2 regions of the Sporolactobacillus sp. BBK16-2 genome follow, and region 1 is predicted to be linked to the other one. Evidence: riboswitches for the same ligand, from Rfam matches in the RefSeq annotation. Region 1 holds a riboswitch; the other holds the start of a gene.

The links. A riboswitch is a leader RNA that binds a small molecule or an ion and turns the genes downstream of it on or off. The one in region 1 is predicted to bind lysine.
Region 2: it holds a riboswitch for lysine, as region 1 does, so the genes downstream of both, AC6F33_RS11595 (aspartate kinase) here and AC6F33_RS16285 (amino acid permease) in region 1, are expected to answer to the same signal.

The regions. Positions count from the first base shown of each region.
Region 1 covers NZ_CM187611.1:3,273,975-3,280,636, reverse strand. Annotated here, with positions in the region: gene AC6F33_RS16305 (aminotransferase A) at 1-869, shown strand, start outside; gene AC6F33_RS16300 (Hsp20/alpha crystallin family protein) at 919-1,380, opposite strand; gene AC6F33_RS16295 (cysteine hydrolase family protein) at 1,519-2,061, shown strand; gene recQ (DNA helicase RecQ) at 2,140-3,933, shown strand; lysine riboswitch at 4,021-4,201, shown strand; gene AC6F33_RS16285 (amino acid permease) at 4,436-5,848, shown strand; gene AC6F33_RS16280 (DUF1516 family protein) at 5,949-6,275, shown strand; gene AC6F33_RS16275 (aminotransferase class I/II-fold pyridoxal phosphate-dependent enzyme) at 6,327-6,662, opposite strand, start outside.
Region 2 covers NZ_CM187611.1:2,308,900-2,315,561, reverse strand. Annotated here, with positions in the region: gene uvrC (excinuclease ABC subunit UvrC) at 1-1,604, shown strand, start outside; lysine riboswitch at 1,665-1,858, shown strand; gene AC6F33_RS11595 (aspartate kinase) at 2,033-3,265, shown strand; gene AC6F33_RS11590 (YslB family protein) at 3,714-4,181, opposite strand; gene AC6F33_RS11585 (transposase) at 4,434-5,867, shown strand; gene fumC (class II fumarate hydratase) at 5,999-6,662, shown strand, end outside.

The DNA.
Region 1 (6,662 bases):
TTGGCGCGAGCGAGGCCATTGACCTTGCGTTTCGCACTTTATTGGAACCAGGTGACGAGGTCATTCTTCCGGGACCGGCATATCCGGGCTATGCAGCACCGATCACACTTGCCGGCGGCATTCCAGTTTACATTGACACGCGAGAGACGGATTTTAAAATGACTGCGCAACAAATTGCCGAACATCTGACTGAGCGAACGAAGGCAGTTATTCTTCCATATCCGTCTAATCCGACCGGATGTGTGCTCAGCGAGGCGGAGGTCGCGGCTATCGCCGAGGTGTTAAAAGATAAATCCGTTTTTGTCGTGTCGGATGAGATTTATAGTGAACTGACCTATGGACAAAGGCATACTTCAATTGCAACGTTCCCAGGCATGAAAGAAAAGACATTGGTGATTAACGGTCTGTCAAAATCACATGCAATGACGGGGTGGCGTATGGGCTATATTTTGGCTGATAATCCGATTGCCAATGAACTGATCAAAGTCCATCAATACGGCATTTCCTGCATTACAAGCATTACTCAGTATGCGGCGATTGAGGCGTTGACGGTCGGCAAGGATGACGCCGAGCCGATGCGGCAAGCGTATAAGGAACGGCTGGACTATGTGATTGGCCGACTTGAGGCTATGGGATTTGACGTTGTGCGTCCCGCAGGTGCTTTTTACGTATTTCCTTCAATTAAAAAGTTCGGCTTGTCCTCAGAGGACTTTGCCCTGCAGCTGCTTGATAAAGAACGGCTGGCAGCTGTTCCCGGCAGCGCATTTTCTTCATATGGTGAGGGCTACCTGCGACTCTCTTACGCCTATTCAATGGACGTTTTGAAGGATGGCTTGGATCGCTTGGAACGTTTTGTTGCGCGGTTTTAAATAAAAGGACACCAAAAAAGAGAATCGGAGCTTGCTCCGATTCTCTTTTTTAATCAATGGAAAGATTATGTCCGGTTTTTGGTGACTTCGGTCCGTGAATTTTGAGAATGCCGTTGGTGTAGGAAGCCTGTGTTTGTGCTCGGTTGATGGCATACGGCAAAGTCACCACGCGTTCAGCATGATCGAAGCGGCGCTCATGACTGTACGCGCCGGTTTCCTGATGCTGCGATTCCATTTCCACATCATTTTCCACAGCAATTTTCACCTTATCGCCAAGCAGCTCGATATGAATGTTGTCACGATCTGCACCGGGCAGTTCAGCTTCAACGATCCATTCATCTTTTGTATCATAGAGCCTGACCGGAAACCCGGTAAATGAATGATTGCTGAAAAAATCGTCGATTGATTTCAACACATCGCCGAACGGATTACTTTGAAAAAACGCATCGAGATCATTCATCAGATTTCTTCTTTTTGGCTGCTGCGGTTCTCTAGGGTCTTTGTTATCCACTATGATCCCTCCTCCTGAATGCTTATCTAACATCAGCATATGAATTAGGATGCTTTTTGTTTCATGGTTTTAAAGGCACCAGATCGAATGCTCAGCGTGCGATTTGGAAATAATGGGTGAGCAGAGGGGGAGAAAACGATGGCAAAAAAAGATAAGGTTTTGCTGGTCATTGATATGATTAATCCGCTTCAATTCAGCAAGGCAGGATTGCTGCTAAACGGTATGAAGCATATGATTGACCCTCTGGTGGAACTGATCACGCGGGCACGCCATGAAGGCATCCCGATCATTTACGTCAATGATAATTCGGGCAGATGGGAATCTGATCGTGATTATCTGATTCGTGAGGCATTAAAGGGAACGGGAGCGTCAGTTGTTCGACGCATCCTTCCTGATCCTTCCGACTATTTCATTATTAAACCCAAGCATTCCGGATTTTTTGCTACACCACTCCATGCACTGCTGCATGATCTGGGTGCGGAGACGCTGATCCTTACCGGTGTGGCAGGCAATATCTGTGTGCTTTTTACGGCGAACGATGCATACATGCGTGATTATAAGCTGATCGTTCCACAGGATTGCTGCGCATCGAATGTTCAAGAGGACAATGAGTATGCGCTGCGCATGATGAATCAGGTGCTTGGCGCGGATACACGCGCACAAACGGATATTGAGCTGTGATGATCCGATTCCTATTTCTCCTTTAATTTTGTGATAAGATAAAACTAGTTTATTAAGGACGAAAAGGTGGTTTCATCGATGATCGACGCGGCTCATCAAGCGCTGAAAAAATATTTTGGCTACGACCAATTTCGGAAGGGCCAAGATCAAATCATTTCTCGGTTAATGGATGGTCGGGATACGGTCGGCATTATGCCGACGGGCGGCGGAAAATCGCTTTGCTACCAAATCCCCGCACTGCTTTTCTCTGGAGTGACACTGGTGATCTCGCCGCTGATTTCCTTGATGAAAGACCAAGTTGACGCGCTTGGCAACGCCGGGATTCACGCAACCTACATAAATAGTTCGCTAAGCTTTGCAGAAGGAAAGTCGAGGCTTGCAGCTGCAGCGAACGGAGACTATAAATTAGTTTACATTGCACCGGAGCGCTTAGAGGTTCCGGATTTTGTCCGTGCTCTGGAACGTATGCATGTTTCGCTCGTGGCCATTGATGAAGCGCATTGCATTTCACAGTGGGGTCATGATTTTCGTCCCAGTTATCGGTCTATACCCGTAATGATTACTCGATTTGAGCAAAGACCTACGGTTGTCGCCCTTACAGCGACGGCAACACCGAACGTCACATCGGATATTTGTCAGTTGCTCGGTATTGAGCCGAACGGGGTCATTGCGACCGGCTTTGCTCGTGATAATTTGAATTTTCAGGTGATCCGCGGTCAGAATGCGGATACCTTTTTGCTTGACTATTTGAAGAAGAATCAAGATCAGCCGGGAATTGTTTATGCGGCGACGCGCAAGGAAGTGGATCGGCTTTATGCGCGACTCGAGCAGAAGGGGCTTGCTGTCGGACGCTATCATGCCGGTCTTTCCGAACAGGAGCGTGCTTCAAGTCAGGAGCGGTTCCTTTATGATGACTTGACGGTGCTTGTCGCAACCAATGCGTTTGGAATGGGTATTAATAAATCAAATGTACGGTTTGTCATTCACTACAATATGCCGCGAAACATTGAAGCCTATTATCAGGAAGCCGGGCGTGCGGGGCGCGATGGAGAAAAAAGTGACTGCATTCTTTTGTTTGCGCCGCAAGATATCCGGTTGCAGAAGTTTTTTATCGATCAATCTGAGATGGACGATACGCTGAAGCAAGCAGAGTACCACAAACTAGATCAGATGATTGGCTATTGTCATACCGAGACCTGTCTGCAGGGCTATATTTTGCGCTATTTCGGCGAGCAGAATCCTGAGCCGTGCGCCCATTGCGGCAACTGTCTCGATACACGTGAAAAATCAGATGTAACGGTTGATGCACAGAAGGTACTCTCGTGTGTCAAGCGTCTGCGTGAACGCTATGGGAAAATGATGGTTGCCAAGGTGCTTGCCGGCGCATCAGATCAAAAACTGCTCTCTTTTCGGCTTGACCGGTTGCCCACATACGGCATTATGAAGGACCGAACGCAAAAGCAGATCAGTGAATTTATCGACTTCCTGACAGCCGAGCAATACCTTGTGCAGCAGGGCGGCGCTTTTCCCGTTCTCGCTTTAAGTGAGCGGTCGCTGCCGGTGCTCAAGGGAGAGGAAAAGGTCCTCAAAAAAGGACGTGTTCGCGCAGAACGATTGGCTGTAGACGATGCACTCTTCGAATCGTTGAAGCAGGTCCGTAAAACGCTTGCTCAGAAAGAGTTTGTTCCTCCATACATCATTTTTTCAGATCAGTCCCTGCGTGAGATGAGTGCGCGACTGCCGGCGACTGACCATGACTTCCTGATGATCAAGGGGGTCGGTCAGCAAAAATTAGAAAAATACGGACAAGCCTTCATGGAAGCAATTGCCGAGTATCAGACCGAACATTCTGAGGAGAAGGACCCGGTATGAGAAAATGCAATGCGCTTCCTAGGTTGAAAATAGTATCGGATACAGGTACAATGAGTCCTGTTGTTAACAAATCTCCTCACAAGATCACGAGGGGGTAGAGGCGCGGCAGTTAAGATAAGCGCATCTGAGGCGAAGAGAAGCCGGACGGTGCGCGTAAGGAACTGTTGCCGAAGTACATTCGGTTTCTCTTGCCGAGTGTGCTGGGTCCGTTTTCGAAAGGGGCGGGACTGTCACATGTTTTTTAGGCATGTGGTGTGCTATCGGTGGAAGATGTGCGAGGAGTAAATGGATCAATAAGCCTGTATTTTAAACAGATCTTATTCTTTTTTACTATAAAAGTTTCCCGTCCGCCGAAGGCATGATCTTGCCTTGGCGGGCGTTTTTAGTAACCATGAATTATATTCTTCACATATCTCCCCGAAATACAGAGAGGGAGAGAGAAAAAGTGCAGCAGAAGAGAAATAATCAATTAAGGCGCGGGTTAAAATCACGTCATTTGACGATGATCGCGCTTGGGGGAGCAATCGGAACAGGGCTTTTCCTCGCCAGTGGAAACGCAATCTATACGGCCGGTCCGGGCGGTGCGCTGCTCGCGTATGGATTAACAGGCATCATGGTTTATTTCCTGATGACCAGTCTTGGTGAACTGGCGACCTATATGCCGACAAGCGGATCGTTCAGCACCTACGCGACGCGCTTTGTCGATCCGTCGTTCGGTTTCGCACTTGGCTGGAATTATTGGTACAATTGGGCGATTACCATTGCGAGCGAATTGTCCGCCGCAACACTGATCATGAAATTCTGGTTTCCCAACAGTTCGTCGATGCTTTGGAGCGGTCTATTTCTGCTTGTTATCTTCTTACTTAATGCTTTAACGGTTAAGGGCTACGGTGAGTCGGAATATTGGTTTGCATTTATTAAAGTCGCAACAGTCATCCTTTTTATTGTTGTCGGGTTGCTGATGATTTTCCGTGTTCTTGGCGGCGGTGTGCCCGGATTTCATAACTTTGCCGTTGGTGACGCGCCGTTTCATGGTGGATTTCTGGCGACATTCGGTGTATTCCTCGCAGCCGGATACTCTTTTCAAGGAACGGAGCTGCTTGGTGTGAGTGCCGGTGAAAGCGAGCATCCGGAAAAAAGTGTTCCGAAAGCAATGAACACGATTTTCTGGCGGATACTCCTATTTTATATTCTAGCAATCTTCGTTATTGCCATGATCATTCCTTATACGAGTCATAATTTGTCTGCGACTGATCAGGTTATGGTCAGTCCCTTCACGCTTGTGTTTCAGAGAGCGGGGCTTGCGATTGCCGCGTCGGTGATGAATGCCGTTATTTTAACGGCGGTGCTGTCGGCAGGAAATTCCGGACTGTATGCATCGACGCGTATGCTCTATGCACTCGCTCGAAAAGGAAAAGCACCGAAATTCCTTGGCTATGTGACAACGCACGGTATTCCCATCTGGTCGCTTGTCGTTACAGCCGCGTTCGGTCTGCTTGCTTTCTTTGCCTCCGGATTCGGTGACGGTATTGTTTATAACTGGCTACTTAGCGCATCGGGCATGTGTGGTTTTATTGCATGGCTCGGCATTGCGATCAGTCACTATCGTTTCCGTCGTGCTTATGTTGCACAAGGAGGAAAAGTGAGTGACCTTCCTTATCGGGCAAAGTGGTTCCCGTTTGGTCCGTTGTTCGCTTTTGCGGTATGCATGGTGGTCGTGATCGGACAAAGCATCGGCGCATTTTCCGGCGGACGGATTGATTGGGGCGGAATTGTTGCCGCCTACATCGGTATTCCGATTTTTCTTGCTGTTTGGCTGATTGCCAAATGGAGGATGAAGTCAAAATTGATTCCGCTTGATCAATGCGATCTGTCGCGTCATTCGGATGATACCGATGAAATTTATGAAAAGTGATATTTAAAGTGATCGGCCATCATGCAAATACTGGGAAAAGCATTTGTTCGTGTTAAAATAGAGACAAGTCTAGCAAATGATTCAGAGAAGAGGAAAAAACATGCATGTACTACTGCAAATACATGGCCTCGTTTGGGGGCTTGTCGTGATTCTTTTTATCCTAAGCTATCTTCTCACGGAGCAAAAAGTGTGGAGTATGATCCTGAGGACGGCTTACCTGGTTATGATTATAACCGGGGTAGTCATGCTCTTCTTAATCCATTTCCCACTGGTGCCGACGATTAAAGGCGTGCTTTCCTTCGCCTTAATCGGACTCATGGAAGTGGCGATGGGTAAACGTAAGAAAAAAGAATCATCCTGGATCTTTCTTGTTTTGATTGCCGTGCTTCTGATCCTGATTTTGCTGATGGGTTATCATGTGATTTGAAAAAAGAACTTTTCCCGATGAATGCTGGGAAAAGTTCTTTTCATTTATTGGTTAATTTTGCACAGGGGTTTCATTGAGAATTCCGGAAGCTTTGATCCGTATGACGGCTTCCTTCAGGCGCTCCTCGGATTCGAGCAGTCCGGCTCGGACGAATTGATCGCCATGGGTACCAAATCCGGCACCCGGTGCCACCGCAACATGAGCACGTTCAAGCAGAGCGTCGGCAAAGGTTTCGGAGGTATAACCGCTTGGAACCTTGAACCAGCAGAAGAACGAGCCTTGCGGTGCGATAACATCCCAGCCGATCGCGCGTATGCCGGAGACGAGTACGTTGCGACGATGCTCGTACAGCGCGCATAATTCTTGAACGGATTGCTGCGGCCCGAG
Region 2 (6,662 bases), 970 kb from region 1:
ATATCGCTGATTTTGAGTATATTGTTGTTTCATCAGAAATCGAGTCACTGCTGCTCGAGATCAATTTAATCAAGAAGTATGAGCCGAGATACAACATCATGCTGAAGGATGATAAGAGCTATCCATTTATTAAGCTGACGACTGAGAAGTACCCACGGCTGATTATTACGCGCAAGGTGAATCGAAAGAGCGGCAAGTATTTCGGTCCCTATCCAAACGTTACTGCCGCAAACGAGACGAAGCGGCTGCTCGATCATCTCTATCCATTGCGCAAATGCCGCACTTTGCCAAACCGAGTCTGCTTGTACTATCATATCGGGCAGTGTTTGGCACCATGCGTTTACGATATTCCGAAAGAAACCTATGAGTCAATGGCCGATGACATTACGCGTTTTCTCAATGGCGGTTACCAGGATGTGAAAAAACGCCTGAAAGAAGAAATGCTTGAAGCCTCCGAACAGCTCAATTTTGAAAAGGCGAAGGAACTGCGTGACCAGATTAGCAATATTGAAACGGTAATGGAGAAACAAAAAATTATTTTTAATGATTTGGATGATCGCGACGTCTTTGGCTACGCCTTTGACAAAGGATGGATGTGTGTCCAGGTGTTCTTCATGCGCCAAGGAAAATTGATTGAGCGTAAGGTGTCACTGTTCCCATTTTATCAAGAGCCTGAGGAAGACTTCCTGACTTTTATCGGTCAATTTTATAGCCATCAAAATCACATTAAGCCGAAAGAAGTTCTGATCCCGAATTCGGTCGATAAGAGCCTGATTGAACAGATGTTGGAAACCGAAGTCCTTCAACCTCAGCGCGGACGAAAAAAAGATCTTGTTGCGATGGCGGTCAAAAATGCCGGCATCGCACTTAAGGAAAAATTTGCCCTGATCGAGCGTGATGAGAAGCGGACGATCGGAGCAGTTGAACAGCTTGGAGAAGCCTTGGACATGCCGGCACCGCGCCGCATTGAAACGTTCGATAACTCGAATATCCAAGGGGCCGATCCGGTTTCAGCAATGGTTGTGTTCGAGGATGGGCGCCCAAAGAAAAATGACTACCGGAAATATCGTGTGAAGACAGTAAATGGACCGGACGATTATGCGACGATGCGCGAGGTTGTGCGCAGGCGTTACGCACGCATTTTGAAAGAAGGCAAACCGCTGCCCGATTTGATTCTGATTGACGGGGGTAAAGGGCAGCTTTCCGCAGCGATTGACGTGCTCGAAAATGAGTTTGGCCTCTATGTTCCTGTTGCCGGACTTGTGAAGGACGATAAGCATCGAACATCACAGCTTGTCATCGGCGAACCTCCTCAGCTCGTCTCACTGGCGCGAAACAGTCAAGCATTTTACTTGTTGCAGCGTATCCAAGATGAGGTGCATCGATTCGCTATTACTTTCCATCGACAGGTCCGCGCGAAATCGATGATTCACTCTCTGCTGGACGACATTCCGGGAATCGGCAGGCAGCGTAAGCAAATGCTGCTACGCAAATTCGGTTCGATGAAAAAAATACGCGAAGCAAGCCGAGAAGAATTGCAAGAAGCCGGATTACCTGAAAAAGTGGCTGAATCAATGAGAAACTATTTGGACACGGAGCAATAAAGGGTATTGTCTCGGTTCGCTAGGTTTGTTATAATTTCCGTAACTTAATTTTCAAATATCTGAAGTGATAGAGGAGCAGTCTTCATTAGTAAGCCGCGCGAGAAAGATGGAATTCATTGACCGCGGCGGAAAGGGAAACCTGCCGAAGCCGGAACGACTTCATCATCGTTCCGGGCTGGATCTGCACTGAACAAGTGCAGGGCTGTCATACTTTTTTAAAATTACTTTTAAAAGTGTGGAGAACTATCTCAGCATGTTGAAAAACGATTGACTGTTCAACAGCGGGGATCTCTCGCTGTTCTTTTTGTCACTGACGATAACGAATAATGAGGAGCACGTTCTTATCAAGTGATCCCGTGTCTTCATTACAGAGGATCCGGAAAGAGCGAAGATAATAATGCCGGTCATAGTTTAAAGGAGCGAGTGCAGTGGCTTTAACGGTAATGAAGTTTGGCGGAACATCAGTTGCGTCAGTGGAACGGTTGCAGAAGGTAGCGGATAAAGTTATTAAGAAAAAAGAGGCCGGTAATCAAGTAATTGTGGTTGTTTCAGCAATGGGGAAAACAACGGACACACTTGTTTCAATGGCCGGAGAGATTTCCGATCGGCCGTCAAAGAGGGAAATGGATGTGCTTTTGTCGACAGGAGAGCAGGTAACCATCGCATTGCTGTCCATGGTTCTGAACGAACGCGGCTATCATGCAATATCATTTACCGGTTGGCAAGCCGGGATCAAAACGGAAGCAGTTCACGAAAGTGCGAAGATCTCGTCAATTGACACCTCATTGATCCGTCCACAGTTGAAGAAAGGATCGATTGTGATTGTGGCCGGATTCCAAGGTGTGACAGAGGACGGCGAAATCACAACGCTGGGCAGAGGCGGTTCGGATACTTCAGCTGTGGCGATTGCAGCGGCATTCGGTGCGAAGCGATGTGAGATCCACACGGATGTGACCGGGGTCTTTACAACAGATCCGCGCTACGTGAAAAAGGCGCGAAAGCTGAAGGAAATCAGTTATGACGAAATGCTTGAAATGGCCTATCTTGGAGCTGGTGTGCTACATCCGCGCGCTGTTGAGTATGCGAAGAACAGCCATCTTGAGCTGGTCGTATGCTCATCATTCTCCGAAGAAGAGGGTACGGTAATTAAGGAGGAAGTGTCAATGGAGAAGACAAAGTCGGTTAGAGGACTTGCTTTTGAGAAAAATGTGACGAAGGTGACGCTGCTTGGACTTCCAAATAATGTAGCAGCGGTATCGCGCGTGTTCGATGCAATTGCGGCGAAACATATTAACATTGACGTCATTGTTCAGAACGTCCTCGATGAAGCAAGAACAAGTCTTTCGTTCACTGTTGATCATGATGTACTCAATGAAACACTTGACGTGCTGCGCGCTCAGGAAGCAGAACTTGAATATCATAAAATGATCTTTGAGTCCGAACTTGCCAAGGTTTCGATTGTCGGATCGGGTATGGCATCAAATCCAGGTGTCGCGGCAGAAATGTTTCATGCCTTAGCTGAAAAAGATATTAAGGTCAAGATGATCAGTACGTCGGAAATCAAAGTCTCAACGATTATTGATGAAAATAAACTGATGCTGGCGCTCGATACCCTTCATGAAACCTTTCATTTGGCAGAAGAGGAATCCATGAGTTTATAAAAATTACGGCTTTTAAAAGCAGGCAGCCCGCCTGCTTTTTTTACAAGTAAAGAAAGTATAAGATTTTACCCCATATTTAAACGAATAAACCAGTGCCTTGACCGAGAATCAAAGCGGAGGTGCGAGACGCCTGCGGGTGCGGCCCTGTTGATCGCGTGCCAGCGAGACCCCGCAGATTTCTGCTTGTCTGAGGAGGCTCGCGGTGCGCCCGCGGTCGCGCTCAGTTGATGCGAGCAACCGAAGCGATGATTCAACACTGTAATGACACAAACCAATCACACATGGCTGGAGATTAAAGACCGGGCGCTTTTCGCCCGGTTTTTCTTAGATACTTTCGTTTGAAGATGTGGACTGCATATAAGTAAACTGTTTTGCTAGAAGTTAATCAAACAGCACCTCAAGGGTTTCATTCCCTGAGGTGCTGTTTATTTGAGATCATTGCCAACCATTAATTTTCTGTACCAACCGGATCCTTTACATCCCATTTAATGAGAAAGATTACCTTCTTTTGACGTCCGGTCTTTGTTTCCATATAACTCTCAGCAACGCAGCCGGTCTGCCGCTGTATCTGTTCGGCAATAAACCCTGATTCTAATGCAAAACTGCTTGAATCCGAATAATCTTTGATTCTCGATTCAACGAGCGGAGAACTACATTCAAAAGTCATTTTATTTTTTTCCTTATTCACTTGCTCCAAAACGCCCCATCCGGCTTGATCAAAAAAGTCAATAATCTGCTGCTCATTGTCGAGCGGATATTGACGTGCTATTTTACGTCCCGACCAATACAGGATCGATGCCGTTTCCTTGCCGAGCAGTTCGGGAATTAGTAAATTTCTTATGAGTTCATAACCGAAAGCCGGTACGGTCGCGTCTCCATAGTGTTCCGGCTGCGGACAGGTATTGTTTCTCGTCATCTTCATCCCTCCATTGACTATTATAACTGTCTTTTCTCTGTTTCACTACGACAGATAAACGTAATATGTGTTTTATTTTTTCGATACTGCTTTACTTACTGGAGAGTGAAAAGTTCTGTGTAAATAAAACAAAAGGATAACCCTTAAATGGGATTTTATGGTATCCTCTAATTCACCACAAATAGAGAGGAAAAATCGCCAAGGGTTATCGTTCTTCTAGTTTATCCTGTTCCTTCGCGATTGACTAGTGCCATGTTAAAATTTATCGATTCTATACTTCTGTTATTCCGTTCTTGTTTCCATAGATTCGCCGCATTCAAATGGTTTGTTGTGATCATTACCGGTTTGATGATTCGCTCCGATTCTCTTGGGGTCACTTCCGTGATTCGTGACTTGACCCTCAATCCTAGAGGTTATGAATCGATGATTCATTTTTTTCGCTCCTCTGCTTGGTCACTGGATGATTTACGTCAGAAATGGCTGCACATTGTGCTCCAGTTTGCGCCACTTAAGCGTGAAGGAGAAGCCGTGATTCTCGTTGGCGATGGGGTCAAACAGGCGAAAGAAGCGCGACACATGCCGGGCGTAAAGAAGCTTTATCAAGAGTCCGAGGATGTGTCCAAATCTGCTTTCATCTTTGGTCATCTCTGGGGCGCCGTCGGCGTCCTGATGGGAACCACAGGCAAAGTCCTTTGCCTACCTCTATTCCTTAACCTTCAAGACGGGGTCAAAAGCATCTTTAGCTGGGAGGACGGTCACAAAGCGTGTGACGATTCGCATGTGGTTCAGATGATCGATCAAGGCTATGCCGCAGCTAAAGTTCTGGGGCATGCGCTGTTTCTCCTTGATCGTTATTTTTTATCGGTGCCGGCGCTTCAACGACTCGATCTGCGGAATCAGGAAGGGACGGTGAAACTGGATCTGGTAACCCGAGCCAAAGCTTCCGCAGCGGCCTATGAGTATCCCGTTCAAACGGGGCGAAGGGGGCGGCCAAGAAAGAAAGGGGCGAAGGTCAAGCTGAACACCCTGTTTGCTTCCCGAAGCGACGCGTTTCAGGCGGTCACACTTCCGTTGTATGGTAAAGAAGAACCCGTGTCGTATCTCTGTCGGGATCTGCTTTGGGGTACGGGGATGTATCACGAACTGCGCTTTGTACTGGTTAAGATGTGCGGGCGGCAGGACATTCTGGTAAGCACGGATCTGACCTTGTCTCCCGAAGCGATCATACGTCTCTATGCTCGGCGTTTTACCATCGAAACCACCTTTCGGACAATGAAACAGTCCTTGGGAGCCTTCACGTATCATTTTTGGAGTCGATCCATGCCGAAACTGAAACGTTACCTTAAAAAGGATGAATCTCAGCCGGTGGATCAGGTGGTCGACCGGAACGCCCGGAAACAAATCCTACAAGCGGTGAACGCCATGGAAGGATACATGATGTGCAGTTGTATCGCGCTGGGACTTCTTCAGATGGTGGCCTTACGCTACTCAAAGAGAGTGCCACAACTGTTTTTTCGTTATTTGCGCACGCCATCGAAAGGTATTGTCTCTGAAGCGACCGTTATGGTCTATTTGCGCCGTTCGATTTTTTGCCTGTTTGCCCGAAACCCACGTTTAACCATAACGCAAATAATTAGAGAAAAGCAGGAAACACCTGAAGTACAGGACGAATTACGAATTTCTTAGCAGCTTAGAACTTTTGACTGTCGAGTTTACTTAATGAACAGAAATGTGAATGATTAATAATTGGTATTTCACAAATCAGGTAATTTATGTGACACTGAGTATAGAATTAATGGAAGGGAAGAGACAAATTCATGGAATATAGACTGGAGCATGACACACTCGGCGAAGTTAAGGTGCCGGCTGATCGCTTATGGGCAGCTCAGACACAAAGAAGTAAGGATAATTTTAAAATAGGCTGGGAAAGGATGCCATTGGAAATTGTTCATGCGTTCGCAATTTTAAAAAAAAGTGCAGCATTGGCAAATCAAAAACTGGGAACATTGAATACAGCGAAAGCAGAGGCAATTGCAGCTGCCGCTGATGAAGTAATTGCAGGACAATGGAATGATGAGTTTCCTCTTGTCGTTTGGCAAACCGGTAGCGGCACGCAATCAAATATGAATATGAATGAAGTGCTTGCCAATCGCGCAAATCAACTGTTGAAGGATAAAGACAGTGACCTACGCGTTCATCCCAATGACGATGTTAATAAAGCGCAAAGCTCAAACGACACGTTCCCTACTGCGCTCCATATTGCTGCCGTACAAGCGATTGAAAATCAACTGTTGCCGGCATTGGACGAGCTGAAGGCTACACTTGACGCAAAATCGCAGGAGTTCGCCGAGGTGGTTAAAATCGGTCGTACACATTTGCAGGATGCGGTTCCGCTCACCGTAGGTCAAGAGATCAGCGGATGGGCGTTCATGCTTAAAGAATCGAAGGCACTCATCGAAGGAACCCTAAATCATTTAAAGA